Regions from separate parts of the Marinomonas sp. TI.3.20 genome, predicted to be linked through region 2. Evidence: predicted binding sites of a transcription regulator. Region 2 holds the regulator's gene; the other holds the start of a gene.

Region 1 (18,292 bases), on a different contig from region 2:
CTTGAAAGTGAAATGCTTCCATTCGATCCTTATTTCAATGATGATCAACTATTAAATACTCGGCATGAACGTTTGTACGATGCTCAAGAACGCTTTCTTTTGTTGTGTTTTTCTATTGCCGCTGGCAAGCCTGTTCGCAGCTTAAAGGCATTGCACAAAGGGCTTACTTCCAAGGAGTGGCGAGAAAAGTCGATTAGTGGGCAAAATTTATTTCAATATTTTAGACAAGAGTTAAACGACAATACTCGAGACTATATTTTGTCTTATAAAGCGAGGATGGAACAATTTGAGCTTGGGAATATAGAAAAAGCACCCGCTAATTCGTCATCTGAAAATATAGAGAGGCAATCTCTTGCGCACTCTGTTTCTGCCAAGGGAGTCGTTAAGAATAAACCTATATTAGATATAAATAAGGAGCCGGTCTCATTTAATGATGAAGTATTAACCGCTCTTAGGTTATTTGAAGAAGGGCATTTGTTACTGCTTGAGCAAGTTGTGCGTTTTAAGCAAGGAGATGCGCTTGATATCGTAGGATTAACAAGGTTCTGTACTCTCCTTGTTGAATCCTATACAAGAAATCCTCACGCCTTGATGGCTATTCGGCATATTAAGGACGCTTCTTCTTATTTAGAGCAGCATTCGATGGGAATGGCTGTTCTTGGTTTGCATTTTGCCAAAGCTATGAAATTATCTGATTCTTATATAGTAGTGATTGCACTAGGTGCTTTGATATTTGATTTAGGTCGCTTTCGTCTGCCTACCCCCCTTATTAATAAAACATCAAAAATGACATCTGGCGAATTTGATTTATTTCGTAAGCATATCCAATTGGGTGAGCAAATAATTAGGCGTTCGAATGATATTCCTAAAGTTATTTATCATATGTTGTTAGATCACCATGAACGAGTGGATGGCGCTGGTTATCCTAAAGGTAAACAGGGTGATGAAATTTCGACCTATGGTAAGGTTGCAGCTATTATAGATGCTTATGATGCAATGACCTCTGAACAGGTGCATAAAGGATCCATGGGTCCTATTAAAGCGAGGCGTCAGCTCATATATGAGGCAGGTTTGGCGTTTGATAAAAATTTACTGGCCGTTTTCTTGAAAAGTCTTGGCAAGATTCCTGTTGGTTCCTGCGTCGCTTTATCTAATGGGCGGGTTGGTTTCGTTTTGACGCTTAATGGCGACTTTCAGCCTGCATTAATACGTCAAGTATACAGTCTAAATAACAAAGCTTTTATTGCATCTACAGATATTGATGTTTCTAAAGCGAGTGTGAGTGTTGTTGTTGAAAAAGAGGTCGATGCCCAAGAGTTTGGGTTACAATTTATCAATCACCTTGTTTAATAAAGAATTTTTCTCTATCGTTTTTTTATTCTTCTTCTATCTTTCTTTGCTGCCTTTCTTGTTGTTGTAAAAAATCAAAATAATTCCAAAAAAAATTAAAGCTGTGAGAGGCTGTGCCGATAAATTAATCATAGAGGCAAAGCAACCAAATAACTAATTAAATCAAATGGTTGTTTTCCAAATTTTTATGCTTTAGGAGAGAAAAAATGGCTTTATACGTAAACACAAATGTATCTTCTTTGAATGCTCAACGTCAGTTGATGCAATCTGGTAAAACATTAGACACAGCTTATCAGCGTTTGTCATCTGGTCACCGTATCAATAGTGCGGCGGATGACGCAGCAGGTTTACAAATCAGTGATCGTTTGACATCACAAGTTAATGGCTTAAACCAGTCTGTACGAAATGCAAACGATGGTATTTCTCTCGCGCAAACAGCAGAAGGTGCGTTGGATGAAACAACCAACATGTTACAGCGTATGCGTACTTTATCTATTCAATCTGCAAACGGATCTAACTCAGATAAAGATCGTTCAGCTCTTCAACAAGAGATGTCTCAGTTATCTAAAGAGATAAACCGTGTAGCGGATACTACTACGTTTGGTGGTCGTAATTTACTGGATGGTACTTATCAAGGTGTCTTCCAAGTGGGTGCCGATGCCAATCAAACAATTAGTTTTACTATGGAGTCTGGTGGTAAAGCCAACTCTATCGATTTCTCGACTAATAACGGCTTTACTATGTCGGGCTTGTCTGCAAATGCATCAACAGCTCAAGTATCTGTTTCAACCGCATCTGTCTCAAGTGTAAACAATGCTCAGAGTATGATCTCAGTGTTGGATACTATGATTGCAGCGGTAGATTCTAAGCGTGCTGAGTTAGGTGCGGTGCAGAACCGTTTTAGCTCTACAATTAATAACTTGAGTAATATAACAGAAAACGTGTCAGCAGCTCGTTCTCGAGTCAAAGATGCAGACTTTGCAAAAGAAACAGCATCACTAACCAGTGCCCAAATTCTTCAGCAAGCCAGCAGTAGTATTCTTGCTCAAGCGAATAAACGTCCTCAAGCGGCTTTATCACTGTTGGGTAACTAATTAAATACAATTAGAGCGGCATGTTCTGTGTTGCTCTATTTATTTGTTTCGAATGTTATTTTGAAACTTAGCCACTTCTCGCTCCTAGAGGCGGCCTTAAGCCAGATGAGGTATCTATCGTCTGGTTTTTTTATACCTAAAATTCATAAGATTACACAATAATAAAACATTAAAAAATAAAATAAAGTTCATGCTTTTCAATGTTTTAGGTGATTTTAATCCTTTTTTCTGGCAGCTTATTGCCAGCTTAAGGTAAATATTTGCCATAAAATACTAAAGACTTTCAGATGTTCGTCGATATGAAGGACGAGTACTGCTTTTTTGCAGGAATTGCTGAAACCTTTGGAGGCTATATATGGCTCTTTACGTAAATACGAATACCTCATCACTTAACGCTCAGCGTCAATTGATGAACTCAGGAAAAACGTTAGACACGGCTTACCAGCGTTTGTCTTCTGGTCAGCGCATTAACAGTGCTGCCGATGATGCTGCAGGTTTGCAAATCTCGGATCGTTTGACTTCTCAGGTTAATGGCTTGAATCAATCGGTTCGTAACGCGAACGATGGTATTTCTTTGTCACAAACTGCGGAAGGTGCATTGGACGAAACAACAAATATGCTACAGCGTATGCGTACTTTGTCTTTGCAGTCTGCAAACGGTTCTAATACAGATAAAGATCGTTCTGCTTTGCAGCAAGAGATGTCTCAATTGTCTAAAGAAATCAACCGTGTAGCGTCAGACACTACTTTCGGTGGTCGTAACTTGTTGGATGGTACTTACGATGGTGTATTCCAAGTAGGGGCGGATGCTAACCAAACAATCAGCTTCAACATGAAAACAGCCGGCGCAACAGGTTCTATTGATTTCGCTGGTAACAATGGTTTTACAATGTCTGGTTTGTCTAGCCAAGCAACCTCTCAGGTAAGCGTATCTACTGCATCTGTTACCTCAATGGCGAATGCTCAAAGCATGATCGGTGTTCTGGATAGCATGATTTCAGCAGTTGATAGTAAGCGTGCTGAATTGGGTGCGATCCAAAACCGTTTTGGTTCAACAATCAATAACTTGAGCAACATTACGGAAAATGTATCAGCCGCTCGTTCACGAGTAAAAGATGCAGATTTCGCTAAAGAAACGGCTTCATTAACAAGTGCACAGATCTTGCAACAAGCTAGTTCATCTATTTTGTCACAAGCGAATCAGCGCCCTCAAACAGCGCTGTCTTTACTGAAATAGTTTTGGCATAGATACGAAGCTGAGGTGATGCCTCAGCTTTGTATGTTTATAGGAGACTTGAAGTATGTCAATTAGTTCTAGTGATATTTCTAAACAAGCTTTTAATAGTGTGCCTATTAGGCAAGAACAACGAACATCAGATAACTTCCGTACTCGTCAGCAAACCGAATCTAAAGTTATCCAAACTTTATCCGATACCAATAAGATGGATAGTAATACTTCTCAAGGTCAAAAAGGGTCTGTCAAAATTGAACCTAGCCATGTTGAAGAAATGAATAAAAAAATGGCTCAATTAAATGTTCATTTGTCGTTTGAAACAACGGAAGATGGCAAGAAAAATATTGTTAAGGTTGTCGATCAATCAACCGGAGATGTTGTCCGCCAAATCCCGACAGAAGATTTTTTAAAAATGTCTGACCGAATCGATGATATTATGAATCAGTTAAGTGATTTTAAGGGTACCTTGGTAAACAGTAAGGTTTGATTTGTCGGTTTAAGTAATGATTTGAAATATCAGGAGAGTAGTTATGCCGGTTGGCTCATTGGGTGTTGGATCTGGGATTGATTTAGATTCACTCGTAAAAAAAATGGTGAGCGCTCAGCGAGATAGCAAAGTTAAGCTGTATCAAGATAAAATTCATGGTTATGATTCTAAGCTATCTGCTTTAGGATCTGTTGGATCAGCAATCGACACTTTTAAATCTTCTGTGGAAAAACTTAACGACAGCAAGCTCTTTTCTGGACGCAATGCTTTGATCGATCAACCTGATGATAAAAAATCTCTTGATGTCACTGCGGATCGTAACTCTTCAAATGGCTCCTATGAAATTGCAGTGAATCAAACCGCAAAAGGTAGTCGTATTTTATCCGCACCAGGATTATTTAGCTCAAGCGACGAGGTAATAACTGCGCGCGGTGGAAAGCTAAAATTGAGTGCAGGAGATGACTCTTTTACGATTAATGTGCCTCCTGGTACAACGTTATCTCAACTAAGAAAACAAATTAACAGTTCCGAAAATAATTTTGGAGTGTCGGCAAACTTGGTTGATAATGGCAAAGGAAGTTTGTTTTTTACCATTACTTCAACGAAAGAAGGGGATGGAAACTCTTTAAAAATCTCGAATACTCCAGACCCTCTCGCTAAATTACCAATCTCAGATACGTTAACCGCAGATGAAAAAGATGCCGTGGAAAAAGCACCACTAAATAGCAGTGGTTTATCCTTAGATAGCGTATCTACTGAAGGTTTGTCAGCGGGTATGGTGATGTCGCCTAATGATAATGCGCGAGATGCAATTATTACTGTCGATGGCATCCAAATCAGTAATAACAGTAATACGTTTGATAAAGCTGTATCAGGTTTGTCTATTGATGCGTTAGCGCTTACCACTAAGCCAACTAAGGTGGAAGTTAGCTATGACGAGAAAACGGTCAAAGAGACGATTAAAAGTTTTGTCTCTTCTTATAACGATCTCGTTGGCGTTTTAGGAAAGAGTGCCGCTAAAGGTTCTGTTCTTAATGGCAATAGTATGGTTCGTAATTTGCAATCATCTATGTCGAGTAGCTTTATGTTGAGCCATTCTGATACGGGGAAACTGAGTACTGTCTTTGATCTAGGCCTGAAAATGGGCCGTGATGGAACGTTAAGCTTGAATGAAGCGAAACTCGATAAAGCAGTTAGTACTAATTATGATGAGTTGCCTAAATTATTTACTGGATCTGGTGGCCTAGCCTCTTCTTTGGAAAGATTGCTGAATAGCTATACCGGCAGAGAGGGAATGAGCCGTGCGCTCAAAGATTCCATTCAGAAGTCAAAAGATAATACGGAAGAAACATTACAAGCCTATGAAGGGCGTATGAAAAAATATGAAGACTCTTTACGCGATAAATTTTCTCATCTAGATTCTCAACTTTCTAATATGAAGGCCCAAGGAAACTATTTGAATACTATGTTAGGCCAAATGAAATAAGCGTTTAAGCCGTAAAAATGAGGTTTGTGTATGTACGAGAAAAAAGGGATTCATGCTTATAAAAAAGACTCTTTAAAGTCTGATTTGGCGTCAGCAGATCCTCACCGAGTTATTCAGCTATTAATGCAAGGTGCATTAGAGCGATTAGCACTTGGAAAAGGTTGCATCGAACGATCTGATTGGGAAGGAAAAGCGGCAGCATTAACCAATGCAGTTGAAATTATTAATAGCTTGCGAGATTCTTTAGATCGCTCGGTAAACCCAGAGCTTGTAGATAATTTAGAATCTCTCTATGACTATATGACTGTTCAAATCAATGAAGCTAGTGTGACTAAAAATGTCTCTCTGCTTGATGAAGTAATTGGTCTTATTTTACAAATTAAAGGGGCCTGGGATCAGATTTCTGATGCGGATAAACAGCGAGCTTATGAAGAAAAAAACCAAGTTCGGATGGGTACTGTTTAATGCTAGATATAGCTTGCCTACATGCATTGGCAGATAAGCTAGAAAGAAGTGTCACTGACAAAGAGATAGAAGAAGTGCTGCGCCTTTGTGAGGAAAATGATGCATTAATTCGTACTATTGAGCTATCAGGTGATGAGAAAAACGATTTATACATCAAACGTTTTATTACCCTTCATCAACAAGCCATTGATCTCGTTCAAGCTGTGCATGTAACCATGCAAGAGCAACTTTTCCAGTCAACAAAAACACGTAAAGGTGTTAGCCAGTATGAAGGCGTAAAGCATGCTAAATGAGGATACACCGGTTTCAATTGAACAAACTGAAGAGTTCATTGCGCTTTTTTCACAAGGTTTAGAGCGTATTAAAAAGCATGATCAGGTTCTCACTGAGCGCTATCTGAAGAACATGACGTTGTTTGCTAATGTTATGCCTCATATTTACGAAGAATTCATAAACTATCGACCGAAAAAAAAGCATATCTACATGGAAGCGTGTGGTGATTTAAATTTGTTTCGAGAAGATGTGTCTTCCCCGCTTTTTTCTCAAGAGCCAAGAGCGCAATCTGAGCGTAAAATACTATCTTCACTTCAATCGCCTAATAAAACATTTCTAACCCTTGATAAAACCGATAGTCATCCAAGCCGTCATGTATTTTATAGCAACAAAATGATGGATGTTATCGAACAGCAGAAACAAGGTTTAGAGAAGCAAAAGGGATTATCTTCGTTTGTTGGTTCTGCTATTTTTTTCGGTATAGAACTGGGCTATCAACTTGAAGCCTTTTTGGCGAAACGAGAAATAAAGCACCTTTATTTGTATGAGTGTGATTTAGACTATTTTTACTATTCTTTATTTGCCATTGATTGGCAGCCAATACTAGAAAACTTCAATGGCGATGGCCGTACAATTCACTTTTTCCTTGGTGTAGAACCGGAAGAGTTTACTGAAAAATACATTCTTCAGTTGGCTGAAAATGGTTATTTTATGGCCCCTGAAACGTTTTTGCATGTGGCTTACAGTAGCCCAGAAAATGATCAAGCTATTTCCTACTTTCAAAAACATTATGCTCGCCAAGTGATGGGATGGGGTTTTTTTGATGATGCCCTAATTGGTATTGCTCAAGGGCTACGTTCCTTGCCGAATACACGATTAGCTGAATTTAAAGGTCGTGATGCTTTGCCTAAATGGGTAGCTGATATCCCGGTTTTTATTTTAGGGAACGGACCCTCATTGGACCAAGGTATAGAGCTAGTTAAAGAGGTTCGAGATCAAGTTTTACTGATTAGCTGTGGCTCAACGATTAATACGTTAAGTAAATTAGGTATTACGCCAGATATTCATGTGGATATTGAGCGTATGAAGCAAACCGTTGATAAGTTCTTATTTTTAGATCAAGAATACCTCGATCAAATTTGGGGATTGTCTGTTGATGTGATGCATCCTGAGTACTTTCAGTACTTTAAGCGATCAGGCATGGGGATGAAGCCAGGCGAGGCCATTACCTCACTTATTCTGAATCAAGCTCGCGCTCAAGGTGATACTAAAGAGTATGTGCAGCTTAATTTTTGTAACCCAGTCGTTGCAAATTTAGCCTTGTCTTACACTCAATTATTTGGTTTTAACCATGTCTATTATCTAGGGGTGGATAATGGTTTTAAGGATAAAGGCAGTCATCACTCTATCCACAGTGGTTATTATAAAGATGGAAAAGAGTCTGGTTTTCAAACCTTTAAAGACGCTACGTTAATTGAGCGAGAGGGGAATTTCGGGGGTGTTATTTATGCCACGAACATAATGGAAACCTCCCGAGTTCAATTAGAATCGTTAACTCGACAGCTTAATAAACGTCGTGGCTTTAATAGCTATAATTTGTCTGATGGCGCTAAAATTGAAGGTGTTGAGCCGTTGAAAGCGGACGATGTGATGATTTGCGACCCTAAAATTGATCATAAGCATGTTATTGATTTATTGGATGAAGCTTTTTTTACAACACCGCCTGATAGCATTTTAAATCAATCCCCAGAAATGCTCCTTTCAGTGGATGATTTTCGTAAGGTCACTCAATTATTGCAACAAGGTTGGGATGAAAATGTCACGACACGAAAAGCGGTGTGTGATTTGCTGTGGTCTCATCATCGATCTATTTTGTTCTTAAAGGCTAGCGTACACCAACATTTACAAGACTTACTGATTGGTTCATTTACTTATTCCGCTTTTTTAATAATTAAATTTATTTTTGAGTATGACGATGAGGCAGAAGCGGTACGTCGAGCACAAAATATATTTTCTGTTTGGTGCGAGTTTCTAGAAGAAATGCCGAGTCTCGTGCAGCAAGCTTCTGATTTTGTTGATCAGGGAAATGATCATCTTATTACTTTTTACAATGGTTAACTCTACTCATGTTTGAAAACACTCCTTTTATTATTGCTGAATTGTCTGGCAATCATGATCAGAATCTTGATTTAGCAAAGTCCATGATCGAAGCCGCTGCAGAAGCTGGTGTCGACGCGATTAAGTTGCAAACTTATACGCCAGATACTATGACGTTAGATGTTCGTCGTGATGAGTTTATGGTCTCTGAGAGTGATAGCTTGTGGCATGGCTCAAACCTATATGATTTATACGCTAAGGCTTTGACACCTTGGGAGTGGCATAAGCCTTTATTTGATTATGCTAACTCATTAGGTTTAGTGGCATTTAGCTCTCCTTTTGATCTGAGCGCAGTGGATTTCCTAGAAACACTTAATGTGCCTTTGTACAAAATCGCCTCGTTTGAAATGACAGACATTCCCTTGATTCAAGCCGTCGCCAAAACGGGCAAACCGATGATTATGTCTACGGGCATGGCCAGCTTTGAAGAGATAGAAGAGGCTATTACGGCAATTCGTGCCATCGGAAATAACCCTCTTACTTTACTAAAATGCACCAGTACTTACCCCGCTAGAATAGAGGACGCTAACTTAGCGACTATGGCGGATTTAGCACAGCGTACGGGCTGTTTGGTTGGCTTGTCTGATCATACGCAGGGAATCGGTGCTTCTGTTGCTGCTACGGCATTAGGTGCAACGGTGATTGAAAAGCACTTTGTTCTTGATCGTAATGCGGGTGGTGTTGATGCGGCGTTCTCTATGGAGCCTAGTGAAATGAAGGCTTTGGTTGAGGCATGTCGTAGTGCGAAAGCGGCATTGGGTAGCGTGGTTTACGGTGGGTCAGATGCGGAGCAAATGGCTAAAAAATATCGCCGTTCTATTTATATTACGCAAGACTTGCCTTCCGGTACGATTTTGTCTGATCAGCATTTGAAAATTATTCGACCGTCGCTCGGCTTAGCGCCAAAGCATTGGCCTGACGTGTTGGGTAGAGTTCTTTTATCCGATGTACAAAAAGGTCAGCCATTACTTTGGGATCTTATGGAATGAAAGCACTGATACGTGCGGATGCTTCTGTCCAAATTGGCATGGGGCATCGGGTGCGTTGTCAGGCACTTATTTCCGCATTTCAAGCTCTTGGTTGGCAATGCCAATTTGTTGTTCATCGTTCGTGTTGTGCTTTTTCGGAGTCGAATGATGTGCACATTGATGATGAGCAAGCCTTCCTTACTTTGGCTGCTGAGGCCGATCTTGTTGTACTAGATCATTATCAATATCAAGCAAGCGACATTCAGAGGTTGTATCAACACCAGCCTAACTTGTTGGTGTTAGATGATATGAATGATCGTGGTGTTTTTCCTGCTCGATGGGTCTTAAATCCTCTACATGAAGAATACTCAAATCTTATACTTGAGCCATTAACAGGACCTAGGTTTGCACTGTTGAGACCTGAATTTTCGACTTTTGATCAAACACTCTATCAGCCAGAAAAGCTTCTTATTACATTGGGTGGAACAGACCCTTTAACACTGACGTTACCGATTTTGAAAAGCTTACAACGTCATGAATTCCCCCTAGAAAAAATACACGTTTTGTTAGGTGAAAATGCTGCGAATGCAGAAGCGGTGAAAGCGTTTTCAGCGGAACATAAGGTCAATATAAGCAAAGGGTTAGCAGAGGTTACGCCGTTGATGGGCCAAGCCAAATTAGCGATCTCTGCGGCAGGTGGCACCTTGTTTGAGCTTGCATCGATGGGGGTTCCAACGATTTTTGCTCAAGTGGCAGACAATCAAACGCGTTCTTTAGAGCAGCATGTCCCTCTGGGTTGGTGTAAGTCAGTGAGGTTGGAGAATGTGTCTAGTGCGCAGCGTGCACAGCAGGTCGAGAAATTGGTATATCAGGCGCAACAGCTATGGTTTGATTTATCATGGTTAACAGAGTCGAGACGCGTTGCTATGTCGCTAGTCGATAGTAACGGAGCTGATCGAGTGGCCAATGTAGTTACTAATGGCTTAGTTGGCTAGTTTGTCTCTGTGGTCGCTATTTGGTCTGTTGAGAGTAAAGTGTCATCAGTTGAGTTAAACGCAGCCAATCTTCTTCTGTATCCAGGTCTTGAATTCGATGTCTTGGCAGCATAATAGGTTTGGATTTTTCGCCAAAGATATGACCATCATCTAGCCAATCTTTTGTTGTTGCCCAATAAAATTGTCCAGCATCATGAATCGCTTCCACTAAATCTTGTGAGCGTTTATTTATGTGTTCGGGAAATAGCTCGGCTAGTTTACCGTTGTTGTTCAAGCACAGCGCACGCTGAATAGGAAAATCAAAGGTGGTGGCAGAAAAACAAAAACTAGCGCCTTCTAATGCCTGAAAACCATTTTGAATGTCACTAGCCTGTAAAAGTGGGCAGGTAGCGTAGATCAAACAAGCTTCGCTCGGTGTCTGATTTTGTTCGATTAAAAATCGTAATGCGTGTTGCATTACCGGTGTGGTGCCAGTAATACCATCGGATAGCTCATCTGGGCGAAAAAAAGGTGTTTCAGCACCATAGTAGCGTGCAACTTCTGCAATTTCTTCATCATCCGTCGAGACAATAATACGTTCAAATAGCTGGCTCGCTTGGGCGGCTTCAATAGAATAAGCAATCAATGGTTTGCCATTGAGTAAGCGAATGTTCTTACGAGGAATACGCTGAGAGCCGCCACGAGCAGGAATAATAGCAACGCGATAAGGAGCCGCTTTTTGACTCATGTCGGCATCACTTGGCTGGTAATTAATGCATGCTTCAAGAGTAATGCGATTCGCTCTTGCTGTTCTTTGCTGAGCTCTGCAAAAATGGGCAGACTCAGTGTTCGGGCGTAGTAATTTTCGGCGATTGGGAAATCACCTTCATTAAAACCTAAAGCTTGATAATAAGGTTGAGTATGCACTGGAATATAGTGAACTTGGGTGCCGATGCCAGCTTGTCGTAAAATATCAAAGACCATTTTCCTGGCATTTTTACTGATGTTAGGCAGCAGTATTGGAAACAAATGCAAAGATGAGTAATTTCCTTCCGCCTGATACGGCAAAGTAATAGGGTAATCTTTGAGTAGTTGTTGATAATGCTGAAATTGATCATGGCGACGTTCAATAAATTCATCTAGGCGAGACAGTTGAGATAGCCCTAATGCGGCTTGGAGCTCTGTCATACGATAATTAAAGCCCAATGTTTGTTGCTCGTAATACCAGTCGCCGGGATTTTGAGAGAGTTCCTCGGATGATTTAGTTATGCCTTGTTGTGCGTGAGTGCGCATATGTTTAGCAAGAGAAAGGGTGTTCGTAACGGCCATACCTCCTTCACCAGACGTAATTATTTTGACGGGATGAAAGCTAAACACACAAATATCACTGAAGCGACCATCGCCAATAGGTTGGCCTTGATAGGTTCCGCCAATAGCATGGGACGCGTCTTCGAGAATAGCAAAATCATATTGCTTTGAGAGCGTATGGATCGCTTGCATATCGCAAGATTGGCCCGCGAAATGAACAGGAATAACCACCTTAGGCAAGGTGTTTTGGATTTTTGCCAGTTTAAGTTTCTTGGCGAGTTGTATTGGGCAAAGGTTGTAGGTCTGAGGGTCGATGTCCACAAAGTCTACATCTGCACCACAGTAGCGGGCGCAATTGGCTGAAGCGATAAAGGTATTTGGCGATGTCCAAACACGATCTCCGGAGGTTACTCCTAAAGCGAGACAAGCCAAATGCAGGGCTGAAGTGGCGCTGTTGGCTGCTACAGCGTATTGGGCACGGACTTTGTCAGCAATGGCTTGTTCAAACTCACTGACTACAGGGCCTTGGGTAAGGTAGTCGGATTTTAGAACATGAACAACGGCCGCAATGTCTTCATCACTGATGGATTGTCGACCATAGGGAATAAAACCTGGATTACTCATCGAAGGTGCGGATCTCGTCTACGGTTAAAAAGTGAGGATTGCTGCCTGATTGGTATTCGAACCCTGGCGTAACTAATACACCTTGTTCCCCTGTTTTATTGCGATCAAAGCGAATTTCATCTTGGAAAAACTTAATACTGGGAGCAATTACGTAATGGTCGGTAAATTCAAAGGTATGGAATGAATCGTCAGTAGGGCACATGACTTCATGCAGCTTTTCACCAGGCCGAATGCCCACTTCTTTGGTTGGTACCTTGGGCGCATACGCCGCCGCTAAGTCAATAATGCGTACCGATGGTATTTTGGGAATAAAAATTTCGCCGCCATGCATGCGTGTGAAATTGTTTAAAACAAAGTCCACGCCCATTGGCAAAGTGATCCAGAATCGAGTCATGTCTGGATGAGTTATAGGGATACTCTCAGCCCCTTCGTTAACCAATTTTTGGAAAAAGGGTACGACGGAACCGCGAGAGCCGACAACATTGCCATAGCGAACGACTGAAAAGCGAGTGCGTCCTTGGCCGACCATATTGTTGGCCGCAACAAAGAGTTTATCTGAGGCCAGCTTGGTTGCACCGTAGAGGTTGATCGGTGCGGCTGCTTTGTCGGTAGAAAGAGCAATGACTTTATTGACGTCGTTGGCAATGGCTGCGGCGATGACATTTTCTGCACCATGAATGTTGGTCTTAATGCATTCCATTGGATTGTATTCAGCCGCCGGTACTTGTTTGAGTGCTGCTGCGTGAATAACATAATCTACGTCACGCATGGCTTGTGTCAGACGGTCTTTATCACGCACATCCCCAATGAAATAACGCATGCAAGGCGCATCGAAAACTTGCTGCATTTCATATTGTTTCAACTCGTCACGCGAGTAGATGATTAATCGCTTTGGATTGTATAGCGCCAACAGTGTTTTGACGTACTGGTGCCCAAAAGAGCCGGTACCGCCGGTGATAAGAATACTTTTGTTGTTAAACATGGAATCAATACCAAACCAATCAAGTGTGAATGTCGTCTGCTACATGGTGTTTGTATTATTTGCAGCGAGCATAATGTTTAAAATATTATCGGCAAGCCAAAGGAAAACATTAATAAAATCAAGACTCTGAATGTCGTTTTGTTAATAACGTGCGATGCAGTTTTCTAGATGATCATTGACCATGCCAGTGGCTTGCATGAAGGCGTAACAGGTTGTGGGACCGAAAAATCGAAAACCACGTTTTTTCATGTCCTTAGCTATCTGTGTTGAAAGAGGCGTGATAGCAGGAATGTCCTGCATTGTAAGTACCTGATTCACGATGACTTTGTTACCGCTAAATGCCCAATAATACTGACTAAAAGAGCCATGTTCTTTAATGATTTCTAAAAACGCCTTGGCATTCGAAATAGTGGCTTCGATTTTAGCACGATGACGAACAATGGTCGGGTCTAGCACCAGGCGATCCACATCTTGTGTCGTCATGTTAGCGACTTGTTGTGGGTTGAAGTTATGAAAGGCGGATCGATAGCCGTCGCGCTTGCGTAAAATAGTTATCCAACTTAGACCTGCTTGGGCGCTTTCTAGTACAATAAACTCAAATAATTTTTGGTCATCATAGACGGCTTTACCCCATTCATTATCATGATATTGAATGTACTCTGGTGAACCTAGGCACCAATCACAGCGAACGGTTTCCATCAACTTATCTCCTCAATAAGGAAATTAGCATACCTTGTTGATTTGATAGCGTCATCTGGATTTTACGTTTATCCAGAGTGCCAGGTGGCTGAGTGTGACCTGAGAGGTTAAATCGTTCATAAATAGGAGAAAGAACAATGAGCTTTAAACCAATTTATAGCCAGAAAGATGTAGATGTCATTCAAGATGAATGCGTTTATAAAGGCTTTTTTGAAATGCATAAGCTGACACTAAGACACAAGAAATTTAATGGCGAATGGAGTCAGCCGATGACACGCGAAATGATGGTGCGTGGTGATGCGGTCTGTGTTTTATTATTTGATCCTGTTGCAGATAAAATATTGTTAATTGAGCAGTTTCGCCCAAGTTTACCAAAAAGTGAATCGCCTTGGTTGATAGAGCTGGTCGCTGGCATGGTAGAAGAAGGGGAGGCCGATGAGGACGTTGCTCGTCGTGAATCATTTGAAGAAGCGGGAGTCACGGTAAAGAGGCTTGAATATATGTTTAAGTTTGTTCCTTCTCCAGGTGGATTAGTAGAATACCTGCGTATGTATGCAGGCGAATTTGATTCCAGTCGTGTGGATGTGAACCGTACTCACGGTTTGGATGAAGAAAATGAAGACATACGGCTTCATCTTATGAGTGCGGATGAAGCGGTTGCACTGCTTGATCATGATGTAGAAAACGCCAGCACTATTATGGGTCTGCAATGGTTCGCCTTAAACAAGGCTAAATTAGTGCATCGTTGGGAATGACAGAGGTCGTTCTACCGTAAAAAAAAGAGTTTAGAGCCGCGATCTACTTGATTTAACCTATACTGACACGATAAAGGAATCTAAATGATTGTGCCATAAAGGCAATGAATATCTTTCTTATGCGATTGAAATCAAATGCAATATTGTTGAAAAGTACACTAACAGAAGGATATTTTTCGCAAAAATGGTCGAGGTAATGCAAAAAATGTCAAAACAGTACGTACCTGATTTATCCAGCTTACAGCTGCTCGGCGAGTTAAATTATCGTCGTGTGGCTAAGCTGATTCGTGGATACGAAGAGGAAAGCGTATGGGATTTTTCGATTCACAGTGTCGGCGATCATGAAAGCAGATTACGTTTGGTGCTTGGTCAAGAAAGTCGCTTCACATCAGAGATGGCTTTAGAGTTTGGCCCAGAAGGTAAAAACAAGCTCCTTTTTGAAAGCAAACTGTCGATGAATATTCGTTTGTATCATGATGTGAAAATTGCCGAAATTACCGATGGGCATCGGCAGTTTAGTGGCAGCTACCCTTATCCTAATGATGATATGTACCATAGGGATGAAAAGTTTCGATTGAATCAACAATTGTCGGATATATTAGAGCTCTGTTTAAAGCACGGACATCGACTTTACGAGACGCCACTTTTCCAGTTTGCCTAGACTTTTTATGTAAATAAAGCGTATTAATCTCTGACTTTCGCTGGTCTAATCTAATGTTATAAACGAAAACATAACCCTTCGAACTAGAGGTCGTTGCATTGAATAGCTTACTGTATATCCATGGTTTTAATAGTTCAGAACAGTCTCATAAAGCCTCAGTTCTCAGTGACGCGATGAAAAGGCATGCTCTGAGTGGGGAGCTTCTATCTCCTCGATTACCATGGCAACCAGCTAAAGCAATTGCGTTATTAGAAGATATTATAACGTCGCGTTTATCAGCAGAAGGAGCCTCTAGTATTACTTTAATAGGGAGTTCATTGGGTGGCTTTTATGCTAGTTATTTGGCCGAGAAATTTCAAATAAAAGCGATTTTGGTGAACCCTGCGGTTCAAGCTTCAAGTTTATTGGTTGATCATATCGGCCCGCAACACAATCCTTATACTGATGAGCGGTATGAATTAACCCTCGCACATATGGATGAATTAGCCGCATTAATAGTGGAATGCCCGACACCAGACCTGTATTGGCTGATGCTCCAAGAAGGCGATGACGTATTAGACTACCGAGAGGCGCTAAAGGCGTTTCCAAAAACAATTCGACTTACCCATGAAGAAAAAGGGAATCACCGTTTTGTTGGTTTTGAACGTTTTGGCGATGATATTTTACGTTTCGCTGGAATCATCCCCTAATCTGGCTGGCTTAGAACTTGATCATTTCACAGGGTTCATATCCAGTGATAGACTCTACACTATCTTATTTACATCTTAGTTCGATACTGTGTTTTACTTTGGTATCGCAATTTCAATTTGGAAGAATAAACACGCATGTCTGCTAAAGAATATAACGCCGGCTCAATAGAAGTTTTAAGCGGCCTAGAGCCAGTTCAAAAACGTCCAGGAATGTATACGGACACCACTCGACCTAATCACTTGGCACAAGAAGTCATTGATAACTCAGTGGATGAAGCGTTAGCAGATCATGCTGATCGCATAGAAGTGATTCTTCATAAAGATGGCGCCGTGAGCGTAGAAGATAATGGCCGCGGTATGCCTGTTGATATTCATCCCGAAGAAGGTGTTTCTGGGGTTGAATTGATCCTGACAAAGCTTCATGCCGGTGGTAAATTTTCTGGTGATAGTTACCAATTTTCTGGTGGCCTACACGGTGTTGGTGTATCGGTTGTTAATGCTTTATCAACATCGTTAGAAGTGTTTGTAAGACGTAATGGCAAGCAATATCACATTGGTTTCGCAGATGGCTTTAAAGTCTCTGAATTGGCTGAAATTGGCACGGTTGGTAAGAAAAACACCGGCACAAAAGTAAAATTCATGGCCGACGGAAAATATTTTGATAGCCCTAAATATTCTGTCTCTCGACTCAAGCATTTACTAAAAGCCAAAGCCGTATTGTGTTCGGGTTTACATGTCATTTTTATTGATCAAAGTGGCACGGAAGAAGTACGAGAAGAGTGGTTTTACCAAGACGGTTTAAAAGACTACTTGGCTCAAGCGAACGCAGGTTTCGAACTGCTTCCAGATGAACCTTTCTTAGGTGGCCTAACTGAAAAGACGCAAGGCGTTGATTGGTCGGTTCAATGGTTGCCAGAAGGTGGTGAGTTAGTCACAGAAAGTTATGTAAACTTGATTCCTACTGCTCAAGGCGGTACGCATGTTAACGGTTTACGTACCGGCTTATTAGAAGCCATGCGTGAATTTTGTGATTTCCATAATTTGTTACCTCGTGGCGTGAAATTAACGGCGGAGGATATTTGGGATCGCTGTAGTTATGTTTTGTCCGCAAAAATTCAAGAACCTCAGTTTTCTGGACAAACAAAAGAACGTTTATCATCTCGTCAAATTGTGCCCTTTATTTCAGCGACGGCAAAAGATGCGTTTAGCTTATGGCTAAACACGCACGTTGAAGAGGGTAAAAAAATTGCGGACTTGGTCATTAATAGCGCCCAGAAACGCTTGAAAGCCAGCAAGAAAGTAGTTCGTAAAAAAATCACCCAAGGGCCTGCGTTACCGGGTAAATTAGCTGACTGTTCCGGTCAAGATTCCACTCGAAGTGAACTTTTCTTAGTGGAAGGGGATTCTGCTGGTGGTTCTGCTAAGCAGGCTCGTGATAAAGATTTTCAAGCAATTTTACCGTTGCGCGGTAAAATCCTTAATGCTTGGGAAGTCGATTCTAGTCATGTACTTGGTTCTCAAGAAATCTACAATATTTCTGTCGCACTGGGTGTTGATCCAGGTGAAGACGATTTGTCTGGCCTGCGCTATGGCAAAGTGTGCATCTTAGCCGATGCCGATTCCGATGGATTGCATATTGCCACTTTGCTGTGTGCTTTGTTTGTTCGCCATTTTTCAAGTCTGGTTATGGCGGGGCATGTGTTTGTTGCTATGCCGCCGTTGTATCGTATTGATTTGGGTAAGGAAGTGTCTTATGCCTTGGATGATGAAGAAAAAGACATTATTTTGCATAAAATGGCAGTGGAAAAGAAACGTGGTACGCCCAATGTTCAACGATTCAAAGGATTGGGTGAAATGAATCCATCGCAACTACGAGAAACAACCATGGCGCGAGATACTCGACGTTTGATTCAGTTGACCATGGAAGACCCATCCGGTACAGATGAATTATTGGATAAGTTACTTGCTAAAAAGCGTGCTGGGGATCGTAAGCATTGGCTAGAGACTTATGGCAATCTAGCGATTATTGAAGGCTAATTTTTAAACACGTATTGCTGATGAATACACTTTTTTATTTTGAATAGAA
Region 2 (13,321 bases):
AATCATAATACGAGTGGCATCATTGATATCACCTGACGGTAAATCAAATCGCTGACAAGTATCAATAACGGTGACAACCATGCCACGAAGATGAATAATACCGAGCACAAAACTAGGGGCTCCTGGTACTGGGGCAATTTCGGTATAGCGCAATACTTCTTTTATCTGCATGACATTTACGCCATAGGTCTCATTTTCTAGTCTAAATGTGACCCATTGAAGCATTGGATCTTCAGCTTGTTTAGACTCTTTTAACGCTCTACCTATTGTCGTCACATCAATTTCCTTAAAATAGTAAAATAATCAATATACGTCTATCAAAGATGTTTCTTAAAACCATTATCAGGGTCATCTAACAATTCAATAAAACCTTGAACATCTAATATGGCACACATATGATCAATAACGGTTCCGGCCAACCACGGTCTTTTACTTCTATCGCTTCGCCATTTTACTTGTGAAGGCTCTAAAGAGATAGCCTCGGCGACTTCCTCACATGCTAACGCCCAATCAGAACGATCTAGCTGAATAACAAATTTAAAATTTTCTTTAAGTTCACCTTTATAGTGATTAGGCATCACCCAACGAGCGGTATCAACACACCGCAAGTTAAATTCCCCTACATTAGCAACGCCCATAAACCAGTCAGGTTGACCAAAAATAGAGGTTAATTTTTCCCCTCCACTTTGGAAAATACCGCCTAGTTCAATCAATGGCACAGCCATTTTTAATCCACCAACATAAAATAGTAGGCATTCAAATCTTCCACTAGCCCAGGGTAATGGTTCGGTTTTAGCGACCCATTTACGCACCTCTGGCTCTGGCTCATCAGCTTCTATTTCATACTCACTATCGGACAAGACCGCAGCGGGAACATCAGTAATGGCGGCCTCAAAATCGGCAAAGGATGTCTCAATTGAGTGAAACGACTCACTTTCTGGTATGACTTCAGTGGTAAGTAATTGCTCCTCGCTTTCTAACTCAGAACTTCGCGTTTCGATTCCTTTAGAATCTGAATCTGTTTTTATTTCTTGTATTCCTTGAGCCTGATCGCCCATTTCGGAATCTTCCACCTGACCATCTATTTGATCAGATGAATTAATGTCTGTCGCTTCTTGTAACAAATCATCAAGATAACGCTGTACCGCTAATTGCGGGCCAGTCATAGTACTGTCTTTCGTTTTTAAATCTTTCATAACTGTGATCTAGTCCGCCGGATTTAATAAAGAACTAATTAGACTTTTATAAGCTTTAACCCCTCTAGCATTAGCATCTAATGCTGAAGGCGCAACACCAGCGGTACTCGCATCTCTCAGTTTTGTATCAATAGGAATAACAGAGTGCCATACTAATTCGTCGTATGTGTCTTTTATACTGCGTAAGCTTTTATTTGACGCCTGAGTTCTTCTATCAAATAATGTTGGCACGATAATATAAGGAACTGGGCGTTTTCTTGCGCGATTTATCATGGTCAGCGTTCGCACCATACGCTCCAGACCTTTAATCGCTAAAAACTCGGTTTGCACTGGAATAATTAACTTCTGACAAGCCGCTAATGCATTAATCATCAACACACCTAAAACAGGCGGACTATCAATCAAAACATAGTCGAAGTCTTCCCATAAAATCGCGAGTGATTTTGAAATAACCAATCCCATACCACCTTGTGCTTGGGCATGCCTTTCTAATGTTGCCAATGCGGTAGAAGCCGGCAACAGGGAAAGGTTAGGATGACCCGTTTCTAAGACCAATTGAGCGGGGAGCGATTCGGGGATTTTCCCATTTACTTGGAATAAATCGTATGCGCTGTGTCCTATTGTATCGGGGTCGAAGCGAAAATAACTTGTTAACGATCCGTGCGGATCCAAATCGATCATTAGCACTCTATTTCCGGCATCTGCCAATAAGCCAGCTAAGGTAACCACTGTGGTGGTTTTGCCCACTCCACCTTTTTGATTTGCCACTGCCCAAATGTGCACTCTGACTCCCTAGAGATCCTATACTGTTATTTTGCTTACTACTTTCTTGCAATCATATACAGTAACTATCTATTTAAACAAGTAATCATAAAGATTGCCCGCTTGCGTTTTACTGATTCGTAGCACAACTCGCCGATTCTGCTGCCTTGCTTCACTATTTGTATTGCGAACCTTAGGGTGCTCACTAGCAAAGCCAATAGGCGCAATTAGTTTCGGATTAACACCGCGATATACCAACTCATCGACCACAGAGGATGCTCGTAAGCTTGATAAATGCCAATTGGATATCAGACGATTAGAGGTAACAGGAAGGTTATCAGTGTTGCCATCCACTAAAATGGGCGCTGGGTAGCTTTTCAAAATATTACTAATAACAATCAATAGAGCTACCGCTTCATTCGTAAGCTGATATTCTCCTGCGCCGAACAACAAAGCGGATTTCAACTCTAAATTAATCCAGTGTGGTGACTCTGATATAGAGATTTGCCCAGATTTTTGAAGAGATTTAAAATCGTTATTAATCGTATTATTCAATAGATCATAAATAGTCGACTTAGGAGTGATTGTGGCAGAAACTGGATTCTGCACTTTCTCTTCCATATTAGGTGGATTTGCAGGAATAGCTTTAGCATTAACCACGTCTTGATCTTTAGGATCACCGATAATAGGTTGGCCAATATTAATAGGCTTAACAGACTTTTGTACTGCTTCAAAAACACCATTCAGGGTTTCTGTTAAGCGCCTGTCATTGCCTTGTGTTTTGAGGGAGATAGAATAAAGGGCAACAAAAAAAGCGAACAATAACGTAATGAAATCAGCATAGGATAAGATCCAACGATCTCTCCCTTGTGTCGCACTCGCAGGTTTGCTTTTACGCACTCGTCGGCGACGTGATGAATGAGGGACATCATCACTCATAACTATTCAACTCAACCTCTAATCTCTGAGGATGTTTTCCTGTTGCGATCCCATGAACTCCGTCAATAATAAGCTGATTATAAAGCAGCTCCTGATCAACATAAGAGGACAACTTTTTAACAATTGGAAACACGACTAAATTAGCAAACCCTTGCCCATACAGTGTAGAGACAAAAGCAACAGCGATACCATGCCCTAAAGCAGTAGGACTATCTAAGTTCGCCATGGCTTGGATAAGACCAAGCACCGACCCCATGATACCTAACGTTGGCGCATAGCTCCCAATTGACTCTAAAAAGCTGACGCTAGCCATTCGCTTATCATGAATGCGATTCGCTTCATCATGCAAGCGGTCTGCAAGTAATTCAGGGTCAGTGCCATCAATCGCCATTTGCAAAGCACGCGCGGCAAATGGATTGGAAAAGGAAGAAATCTCAGACTCTAAAGAAAATAAAGAGGTACGTCGTGCCTTTTGAGCTAAATCGATTAAAAACGCTTTTGCATAAGAAAAATCATGAATCGGTGGAAAAAGACTCCATTTAGCGAGGTAAAATGCTCTTAAGGCATCTTGAATACTGCTCTGCATTAAGGTCGCACCAATACTCCCAACAATGACAATAATGGCAGAAGGTAAATTAAGAAGAAGTACGATCTCTCCTCCTCCTAGCCAATTTGCTAGAAATACAGAGCTAAAGGCAAGCAGCAATCCTGCTAGAGTCACAAAATCCACTAAGAGACCTCACGAGCTATACGTTCACCAATATGATTAAGGTCAATGATATCATCGGCTAAATTGGCTTTCTCTATCGCCATTGGCATGCCATAGATAACACAAGACGCTTCACTTTGTATCCAAACCGTTGACCCAGTGTTTTTCAACATTCGAGCACCTTCTCGACCATCAACACCCATACCAGTCATCACAACTGAAAGCACTTTTCCAGGGTAGCACTTAGACGCAGAACCAAAAGTAACATCAACCGATGGCTTATAATTAAGCCGTTCATCACCTTCTAAAATACGAACACACCCACCATTTCGAGGGTCCACCATCATTTGCTTTCCTCCTGGTGCTAGTAAAGCAACGCCAGGTACAAGATGATCGCCATCCTTTGCCTCTTTTACAGTTATTTGGCAAAGGTTATTAAGTCGCTCCGCAAAGGCGCCTGTAAACGCGGCTGGCATATGTTGAACAACAACCAAGGGTGCTGAAAAATCTTTTGGCAACTTACTAAGAACGACTTGAAGCGCCATTGGCCCTCCTGTTGAAGTTCCGATCGCGACCAAACTGACTCTTTTTCGCGAACGAGGGATAATAACACCTCGCTCTGTCACGATTGGTTTTGGCGCTATTCTGGGCGCCAAAGGTTGAACAGGAGCTTTTACCCTACCTAATCGAGTTCGAGAAACAGCAAGAACCCTTTCAACTAATGCATGTTTCACCACGGCTGAATCCCGAGAAATATCTTCGAAATTCTTTGGCATAAAATCAACCGCACCCGCTTCTAATGCATCGAGTGTGATTTTGGCCCCTTCATGCGTTAGAGAAGAGAACATTAAAACGGGTGTAGGCTTCAATTTCATGATGCTGGATACAGCAGAAATACCATCTAAAACAGGCATTTCATAATCCATTGTCACTACATCAGGCGATAAAGACTGCACTTTATCAATCGCTTCTTGGCCGTTATTTGCTGTCCCTATGACTGTTAGCCTAGGATCAGCCTCGAAAATTTCAACGAGACGACGTCGAAAGAACCCTGAGTCGTCAACGACCAGAACCTTTACCGGCATATATAGCTACTCCTAAATGAAAACATCATCTACCTTGATGCATAGCTTTTAAGCATGCTCGGTACATCTAGTATTAATGCAATACGGCCATCACCGGTAATTGTTGCACCTGCTATCCCCACCGTTCCTTGCAACATTTTACCCAATGGCTTGATAACAACTTCTTCTTGACCAACTAATTGATCAACAATAAAGCCCACTTCATTAGTACCCACTTGGACCACCACCACATGAGCTTCTTTTGGTGAAACCTCTGTCGTAGCACCTTTTATTAACCAACTCTTCAGATGGAAGATTGGAAGCGTCTTACCTCTCACAACCACTACTTGCTGGCCATCTACAACATTTGTTTTCTGTAGATCTAAGTGGAAAATTTCATTAACACTAACCAAAGGAAACGCAAACGCCTGATCGGATAACGTTACCATCAGCGTTGGCATAATGGCTAAGGTAAGTGGCACTTTTATAATAAAGCGCGAACCATGCCCTAAGGCTGATTGAATTTTCAGGGTACCGTTTAGCTGAGAAATTTTCGTTTTAACAACGTCCATCCCTACGCCACGCCCCGATACATCAGTAATTTCAGTTTTAGTGGAAAAGCCAGGAGCAAAGATTAGATTAAATGCCTCTTCATCAGACAAACGCTCCGCAGCATCTGAATCCATAATGCCTTTTTCAACCGCTTTTCGACGAAGCACATCAGGATCCATACCCGCGCCATCATCTTCGATGGACAACAGAATATGATCGCCCTCTTGCTCTGCTGAAAGAACAACATGTCCAATTCGTGGTTTGCCACTCGCCTCGCGTATATCAGGTGTTTCCACACCGTGATCTACTGAGTTTCTCACCAAGTGAACAAGCGGATCAGCAAGGGCTTCGACAAGATTTTTATCTAAATCTGTGTCTTCCCCTCGAAGCTCTAGATTAACCTCTTTCTTCAAAGTACGAGCAAGATCTCGCACTACACGAGGAAACTTACCAAATACTTTTTTGATAGGTTGCATCCGCGTTTTCATCACCGCGTTTTGCAAATCGCCAGTCACTACATCTAAGTTAGCGACAGCTTTGCCCATTGACTCATCTTCACTTTGAAGACCTAAGCGTACTAATCGGTTTCGAACTAAAACGAGTTCGCCCACCATATTCATAATGTCATCAAGTCGTTTGGTATCAACTCGGACGGTTGCTTCTTGAGTAACGGGCGTATGTGTCGTTTTTTCTTTGACCACCTCTGGCGCTGGCTTTGGTGCCGTTTTAGGTGCCGATTTAGGAGCCGTCACCTTCTCTGCTTTCTTCTGAGGTGAATTCGCCTTAGTGTCAGCATCATCGGAGGTAACTTTAGGTGCTTGACCCTTACCATGTAAGCTATCGAGTAATGACTCAAATTCATCGTCGGTAATTAGCTCTGACTCTCCACCAATAGGCGGATTATTTTCAGTCTCTTCGGGCTCAGTATTACCTACTTGACTAGGCGCCTTTCCACCATGAAGTTCATCAAGTAATTTCTCAAATTCGTCATCCGTAATGTCATCAGAGTTGGGTAATATCGTCTGATCTTCCGAAGGGCTTTCAGAAGATACGCCAGGCGCACTTGAACCATGTAGCTGATCAAGTAGTGCATCAAATTCATCTTCTGTGATTTCATCAGAAGATGGTGTTTCTGACACAGGCGTACCATGCTCTAAAGAAGAGGTGTCATTACCTTCTAGTGCGTCAAGTAAGGACTCGAACTCATCATCGGAAATATCATCAGGCGCTGCATTATCATTGGCTGCCACAGTGTCTTTTATTTCGTCGACCTGCACCGCTGATGTTTCGTTTGCGCTTGGTGGTACCGCATAAGCACTTAATGCCTTAATCAAATCTGGGTCTGCACGCTCAGGCTCACCGCCAGCTCGAACAACATCAAACATTTCATTAACAGCATCTAATGCTTGTAACACCACGTCCATTAAATCTGAGTCAATTTGACGCTGACCATTACGCAAGATATCAAAAACACTTTCAGCATAATGACAGCAATCAACTAACGGTGTGAGTTGAAGGAAACCTGCACCGCCTTTAACTGTATGAAATCCACGAAAAATTGCATTAAGCAATTGTTTATCATCTGGATTTTGCTCTAGATCCACTAATTGTTCGGAAAGCTGTTCAAGAATTTCTCCAGCTTCTACCAAAAAATCTTGCAGAATTTCCTCATCGACTTCGAAACTCATCCCCAGCTCCTTTAGAAACCAAGACTTGATAGCAAGTCGTCTACTTCGTCTTGGCTATTTAGTACTTCAGGGTTATTTTGTTTATTAATAGCCGGTCCATGCCCACGAGTGTCATCGTGTTCAGGCACATTCTCTTCGTATTCAATTCCGGAGATACTATCAACGCGTCCCGCAACAGCAACGAGATGTACAAGGCGTTCTTCTACATCTCGAATTAGATCATTTACTCGAGCAATAACCTGACCGGTTAAGTCTTGGTAACCTTGCTCAAGAAGAATGGTGTTGAGGTTGGAATGCAAAGCTGTGGCACTGTTCTCGGTATACTGTAGAAAGGTATCAATACGCTTATATAACTCACGAAACTCCTGAGGAGTTAGATCTCTTTGGATTAAGCGATTCCAATCTTTTCGCAAGTCTTTTGCCTGGATTTTTAACTCATTGGCAACTGGCAGACTATTGTCTACCATGTCCATGGTTTTGTTTGCAGCAGAATTCGTTAGTTCGATGACATAATTTAAACGATCAGAAGCGTCAGTGATTTTGGTTCCAGAATCACCCACGCTTCCCTCTACCGCTAAATCAACCGAATCAACTTGAAAGTCTCGAATGGCATCATGGAGGCTACGAGTTAATGTTCCTACCTCTTTATAAAAACTTTTATGTCGGGCGTCACTTAACTCCTGTATTACACTGATAGCACCGCTAAAATTGCCTGCTTCAAGATAATTTAAAAGATCTACAGCGCCGTCTTTTACTAAGCTTTCAAAATCGCCTAGGCCAGCCTCCAATTTCTTTGACATTTAAAGTCCTTATTTCGCTGCATCTATTCTTTCGAATATTTTCTCAATTTTTTCTTTGAGGGCTACGGCTGTAAAAGGTTTAACAACGTAACCATTTACACCAGCTTGTGCAGCCGCAATAATTTGATCTCGTTTTGCTTCTGCCGTCACCATAAGAACCGGAATAGTTTTTAACTTTTCATCCGCTCTTACTGCTCGAAGCAACTCAATTCCTGTCATTCCAGGCATATTCCAATCTGTCACCAGAAAGTCAATTGAACCTGCTTGAAGAATCGGTAACGCGGTTGTTCCATCGTCCGCTTCAACCGTATTCGTAAATCCCAAATCCCGTAATAGGTTTTTGATGATACGTCTCATTGTCGAGAAATCATCCACAATCAGGATTTTCATGTTTTTATCCAATGCATCCTCCACAACCTAAAGGTAATATTTCACAGCTCATAATTTAGTCCTGCCAGTCACTTAATCTAGCTCTTAACCGCATCGCAGCTTGGCTGTGTATTTGACTGACTCTTGATTCACTAACACCTAAAACAGCGCCAATTTCTTTTAAATTCAATTCATCGTTATAATAAAGAGACAATACTAATTTCTCTCTTTCCGGCAACAAATCAATTTCTTGTGCTAACTGACCTTGAAAACCGCTTTCTTCAGTCATCGCGTATGGCGTACTCTCTATATTCGACGGCACGCTGTCTAATACACCATTATCACTTTCAATTATTTCTTCATAGCTAAACAACTGCGTTGCCATTGAGGCATGTATCATTTCATGGTATTCGCCAATGCTAATATCCATGTGAGCCGCTATTTCCATATCGGTCACATCACGACCAGCTTTAGCTTCTAATTCTTGTATAGCAGAAGAAACAGCACGACCATTGCGCCTTACTGAACGAGGAGCCCAATCCGTTTTACGAATTTCATCCATAATTGAACCACGAATACGGATACCAGCGTAAGTCTCAAAGCTCGCTCCTTTCGTCGATTCAAATCGTTTATAGGCTTCTATAAGACCCATCATTCCCGCTTGCGTCAAATCGTTCACATCTACGCTATTGGGTAAACGCGCCAATAAGTGATAGGCAATCTTTTTCACCAAATAACCGTATTGTTCAACAATGGCGTCAACTGACAATGTCGCTTTTTTTGCGTATGTGTGATATCCGTTTTTGGTCTGCATAAGTTGTAGCGTAAGCAACCTTTAACTATTTGAATCTAAACATATAAGAACTGTACTACATACTTCGCCTCAGCGCTTAATGTAATAACATCATTTTACTAACTACCGTATTTTAGTGCGCCATAAAGCTGACTGTAATGCTCTGACGTGTAGACCGCTCGACTAATTAAGTTATGTGCTCTTGCTGGTTCGATATCATCGGGAATTCGCTGTCCATCTGCAATGTAAACAACAGGCAGCCCTTCTTCAATAATGACACTAATGGCTTCTCCCAGCGACGCCGATTCATCCAGCTTACTTAATACACAACCGTCTAATTGAACCTGAGAGTAAACATCGATCACGGCTTTCAACACTTGTCTTTGGCTTGTACAAGGCAATACGAGCAATTTTTTTAAACCTGCACGAGCACGTTTCATCATTAACAATTGGCGCTCTAAATTAGAATCCCTCGGATTCATACCAGCAGTATCAACCAGTACTAGGGAATAATCAGAATACTTCGCAAGCACTTCATTTAAATCAGAATATTCGTTCACTACTTCAACGGGAACATTCAATATTCGCCCAAATGTACGCAGTTGCTCATGGGCGGCAATTCGATAAGTATCTGTTGTTACCAGAACAACACTACCTGGACCATATTTCAATACATGCTGTGCAGCAATTTTGCCGATAGAAGTCGTTTTTCCAACGCCCGTTGGCCCCATGAAAGCGATACAACCATGCAGCTCCGCGGCATTAGATCTTACCGGTATATAATCTGCTAAATGCGCTAATAATCTATTCCAGTCATCCTCGCGACCTTTTAAATCAATATCATCTAAAAGACGTGATATCACGGTTTCAGAAAGCCCTAATCGTTTTAACTTTTCCCGCGCTTCCGTTTCAACCGGATTAGTTTTAATTTTGGTTTTTGAATTCGCTAACGTTTGTTTCTCTAACATCTGACGAACATGCTGCAATTCAAGTTCCATTTCATGAATTTGGCGAGTATTTGCGCTATTTTTTACCGACAATGCCTCTTCAACTGCAGGATCTTCTTGATCACCTTGCAGCGGTGGCATTTCGAAAGAAGTTTCTTTAGAAGCAAAGTCGGAAGAATTTGATTTAGGAGGAGTGTGCTGCTTTGCTCTTTCAATTCGCTCAAAATAATCCGCACTTGGATTTTGATTAGAATCGGTTCGCTGAGTTGGAGTCGAGCGAGGAGAAGGCGCTGACACTTTCTTTTCAACCAGACTAGAAGGCATAGAACCATCATAATCCAATGCTGCAACGATCTCTATTTCACCCGTTGCTAAGCGTTGATTCGACAAAATGACCGCGTCAGGGCCCACAGCATCACGGACTTTCCGTATAGCTTGACGCATGTCGGGTGCTCGAAACCGCCTAATTTGCATGAATACTACAATCCTTCTAGTTTATTTTTCTTACAAATCCATAGCTTACCCGAAAGATTTTGATAAATATAGAGAGTTAATCATTACAATCAATACGGATTATTGACCTATCACACCGACCACTGTAATTCTCTTATGATCAGGCACTTCTTGATAGGACAGAACCGACATATTTACCATTCCGTATCGCATAAAACGCGCCAACATAGGGCGTATAGGCGCAGAAACAATCAAAATTGGTGTATTCCCCATGGCTTCTTGCTGCTCTGCCGACTCTTTAAGTGAACTTTGCAACTGCTCAGCCATTTTGGGTTCTAGAATTAATGCTTCTTCGTTTTTGATACCAGACTGCTGACTCTGCTGCACCGTCTGCATGAGCATTTTTTCTAACTGCGGGTCGAGCGTAAGAACAGGAATCTCTTCGACACCATCCGCTAGCGTTTGAATAATCATCCGCGAAAGTGCGGTTCGAACAGCTGCCGTCAACACCATAGGATCCTGACTTTTAGGCTGAACCCCCATTATTGCCTCAGCAATCGTACGCATGTCGCGTAACGGAACACCTTCGATCAATAAGTTTTGCAAGACTTTCAACAGCACACTCAACTGTATCGTATTGGGCACCAGCTCTTCTGCTAACTTAGGATTGTATTGTTTAAGCAAACTTAGAAGCTGCTGCACTTCATCATGACCAATTAATTCATAGGCATGCTTATGCATAATCTGATTCAGGTGGGTAGCAACAACCGTACTCACATCCACTACGGTATAACCATAGGTCTGTGCTTGATCTCGTTTTTTAGGGTCAATCCATACCGCATCTAAGCCAAACGAGGGGTCTTTTCCGGCAATCCCATCAACAACACCAAAGACTTGACCAGGATCGATGGCTAACTCCTTGTCTGGGTGCACTTCTGCCTCAGCCAGACTCACCCCCATTAACGTCACTCGATATGCATTAGGCATTAGATCTAAGTTATCGCGAATATGAACACTAGGCACAAGAAAACCAAGATCTTGGGAAAGCTTACGCCTCACGCCTTTGATACGAGCAAGCAGCTCTCCTCCTTGAGATTTATCAACCAAGGGAATCAAACGATAACCTACTTCCAAACCTAACATATCTACGGGTGCGACATCATCCCAGCTTAAATCCTTAGATTCTGAAGAAGGCGCCGTATCTGTTGACGAAAGTTTGGTAGAACTTTTCACACCCAAAAGTGCTTTTTGCTTCTTACGATATTCGAGGTAATAGGCAAAACCACCCAACCCAAAAGCTAAAGATAAGAAAGAAAAATGTGGCATCCCAGGCACGATACCCATAACGGTGAGTACTGCCGCTGCCACATAAAGCGCTTTTGGAGAACCAAACATCTGGGTGACAATTTGAGTCCCCATATCGCCAGATTCGTTGACTCGCGTCACCATAATGGCCGCGGCTGTCGACAACATAAGAGAAGGTAGCTGCGCCACCAAACCATCACCAATGGTCAATAGGGAATAACGCTGAATGGCCTCAGAGAAAGAAAGATCATGCTGCGCCATACCAATGGCAAGACCACCAATAATATTAATACCAAGAATAAGCAATCCGGCGACAGCGTCACCTTTAACAAATTTAGAGGCACCATCCATGGAACCGTAAAACTCAGCTTCTGAAGCAATTTCAGAACGTCGAATTTTGGCTTGATCAGCATCAATCATGCCGGCATTCAAGTCAGCGTCAATAGCCATCTGTTTGCCGGGCATCGCATCCAAAGTAAAGCGAGCACTTACTTCTGAAATCCGCCCTGCACCTTTAGTAACTACCGCAAAGTTAATAATCATTAAAATAGCGAACACCACAAAACCAACCACATAGTTGCCGCCAATAACGACCTCACCAAATGCTTGGATAACCTTACCTGCGGCGTCCGGCCCTTCGTGCCCGTGAAGCAAAACAACTCGAGTCGAAGCCACATTAAGCGCCAACCGCATTAAAGTAGAAACCAACAAAACCGTAGGGAAAACAGCAAAATCAAGAGGTCTTAGAGAATAGATAGAAACCAGCAGAACAACGATGGCCAAAGCAATATTGAACGTAAACAATACGTCCAAAAGAAAGGCAGGAATGGGCAACACCATCATAGCCAAAAGAGACAGAAGAAGGACGGGGATGCCTAAATGCCCAGTAACTACATCCTTAAATTGTCCTGTCACTTTTTGACGGTCAAAACTCACACAAATATCCCACTAAAATTAAAAAGCCAATTGAGTAAATCAATTACCGTCCCATTGAAACTCATCTGGAACATCTAAATTCGGCACAACTTCTGGTCGAGGCGCCCCATTTCTTACGTTTCGCAGTTGATAAACATAAGCTAACAGCTGCGCAACCGCCTGAAACAGGCCCTGAGGAATCTCTTCCCCTATTTCAGTATGATGAAAAATAGCCCGAGTTAACGTCGGCGATTGTATCACAGGGATATCGTAGTGGTTGCCTACTTCACGTATTTTCAATGCAATGAAATCAGCCCCTTTTGCCAGCATAACTGGTGCTTTGCCACCCTCTTGATCATACTTTAACGCCACAGAAAAGTGAGTCGGGTTGGTAATAATCACATCAGCTTCAGGAAGATCTGTCATCATTCGATTCATAGCGGCTTGTTGCTGCAATTGGCGAACTCGCGCTTTTACTTGGGGATCACCCTCTTGCTGTTTGTACTCATCTTTGACTTCCTGCTTGGTCATTTTGAGCTTTTCTTTATGGGACCAGACCTGAAATGGCACATCTATAGCGGCAATCAACGCTAAAGCCAGCGCAATAAAAACAAACGACCAAATAGCAATACTGACACCATGAGAAATGGCCAGCTGAATAGATTGGAATGGCAGCCCTAGGGCCTCTGTCAAAAAGTGATTAATAACGATAGTGGCAACTGTACCAACGAGCGTTACTTTTGCAATGGACTTGAGCAGCTCAACAAGCGACTGAACTGAAAACATTCGCTTTAATCCCGTAATAGGATTCATCTTGCTCAGCTTGGGC

Evidence for each region. Region 2 encodes FliA, which starts transcription of late flagellar genes. Its sites were predicted from a motif close to CTAAAGTTNNNNNNNNNNCNGCCGATA; they were not measured.
Region 1: V6259_RS05280 (flagellin N-terminal helical domain-containing protein) is a predicted target of FliA. The motif match lies at 2,718-2,744, and genes of this name have one in related genera.

The regions. Positions count from the first base shown of each region.
Region 1 covers NZ_JBAKAS010000003.1:219,462-237,753, reverse strand. The annotation lists gene V6259_RS05290 (HD-GYP domain-containing protein) at 1-1,350, shown strand, start outside; gene V6259_RS05285 (flagellin N-terminal helical domain-containing protein) at 1,557-2,444, shown strand; gene V6259_RS05280 (flagellin N-terminal helical domain-containing protein) at 2,800-3,681, shown strand; gene V6259_RS05275 (flagellar protein FlaG) at 3,746-4,165, shown strand; gene fliD (flagellar filament capping protein FliD) at 4,209-5,651, shown strand; gene fliS (flagellar export chaperone FliS) at 5,682-6,116, shown strand; gene V6259_RS05260 (hypothetical protein) at 6,116-6,409, shown strand; gene V6259_RS05255 (motility associated factor glycosyltransferase family protein) at 6,399-8,507, shown strand; gene pseI (pseudaminic acid synthase) at 8,516-9,535, shown strand; gene pseG (UDP-2,4-diacetamido-2,4,6-trideoxy-beta-L-altropyranose hydrolase) at 9,532-10,509, shown strand; gene pseF (pseudaminic acid cytidylyltransferase) at 10,526-11,236, opposite strand; gene pseC (UDP-4-amino-4,6-dideoxy-N-acetyl-beta-L-altrosamine transaminase) at 11,233-12,420, opposite strand; gene pseB (UDP-N-acetylglucosamine 4,6-dehydratase (inverting)) at 12,413-13,402, opposite strand; gene V6259_RS05225 (DNA-3-methyladenine glycosylase I) at 13,544-14,101, opposite strand; gene V6259_RS05220 (NUDIX domain-containing protein) at 14,239-14,856, shown strand; gene V6259_RS05215 (DUF1249 domain-containing protein) at 15,062-15,517, shown strand; gene V6259_RS05210 (YqiA/YcfP family alpha/beta fold hydrolase) at 15,616-16,206, shown strand; gene parE (DNA topoisomerase IV subunit B) at 16,342-18,243, shown strand.
Region 2 covers NZ_JBAKAS010000014.1:71,156-84,476, forward strand. The annotation lists gene V6259_RS14110 (chemotaxis protein CheW) at 1-225, opposite strand, end outside; gene V6259_RS14115 (chemotaxis protein CheW) at 318-1,196, opposite strand; gene V6259_RS14120 (ParA family protein) at 1,206-1,979, opposite strand; gene V6259_RS14125 (OmpA family protein) at 2,049-2,897, opposite strand; gene V6259_RS14130 (flagellar motor protein) at 2,890-3,627, opposite strand; gene V6259_RS14135 (protein-glutamate methylesterase/protein-glutamine glutaminase) at 3,627-4,691, opposite strand; gene V6259_RS14140 (chemotaxis protein CheA) at 4,721-6,910, opposite strand; gene V6259_RS14145 (protein phosphatase CheZ) at 6,922-7,710, opposite strand; gene V6259_RS14150 (chemotaxis response regulator CheY) at 7,720-8,100, opposite strand; gene V6259_RS14155 (RNA polymerase sigma factor FliA) at 8,156-8,893, opposite strand; gene flhF (flagellar biosynthesis protein FlhF) at 8,992-10,293, opposite strand; gene flhA (flagellar biosynthesis protein FlhA) at 10,393-12,513, opposite strand; gene flhB (flagellar biosynthesis protein FlhB) at 12,553-13,321, opposite strand, start outside.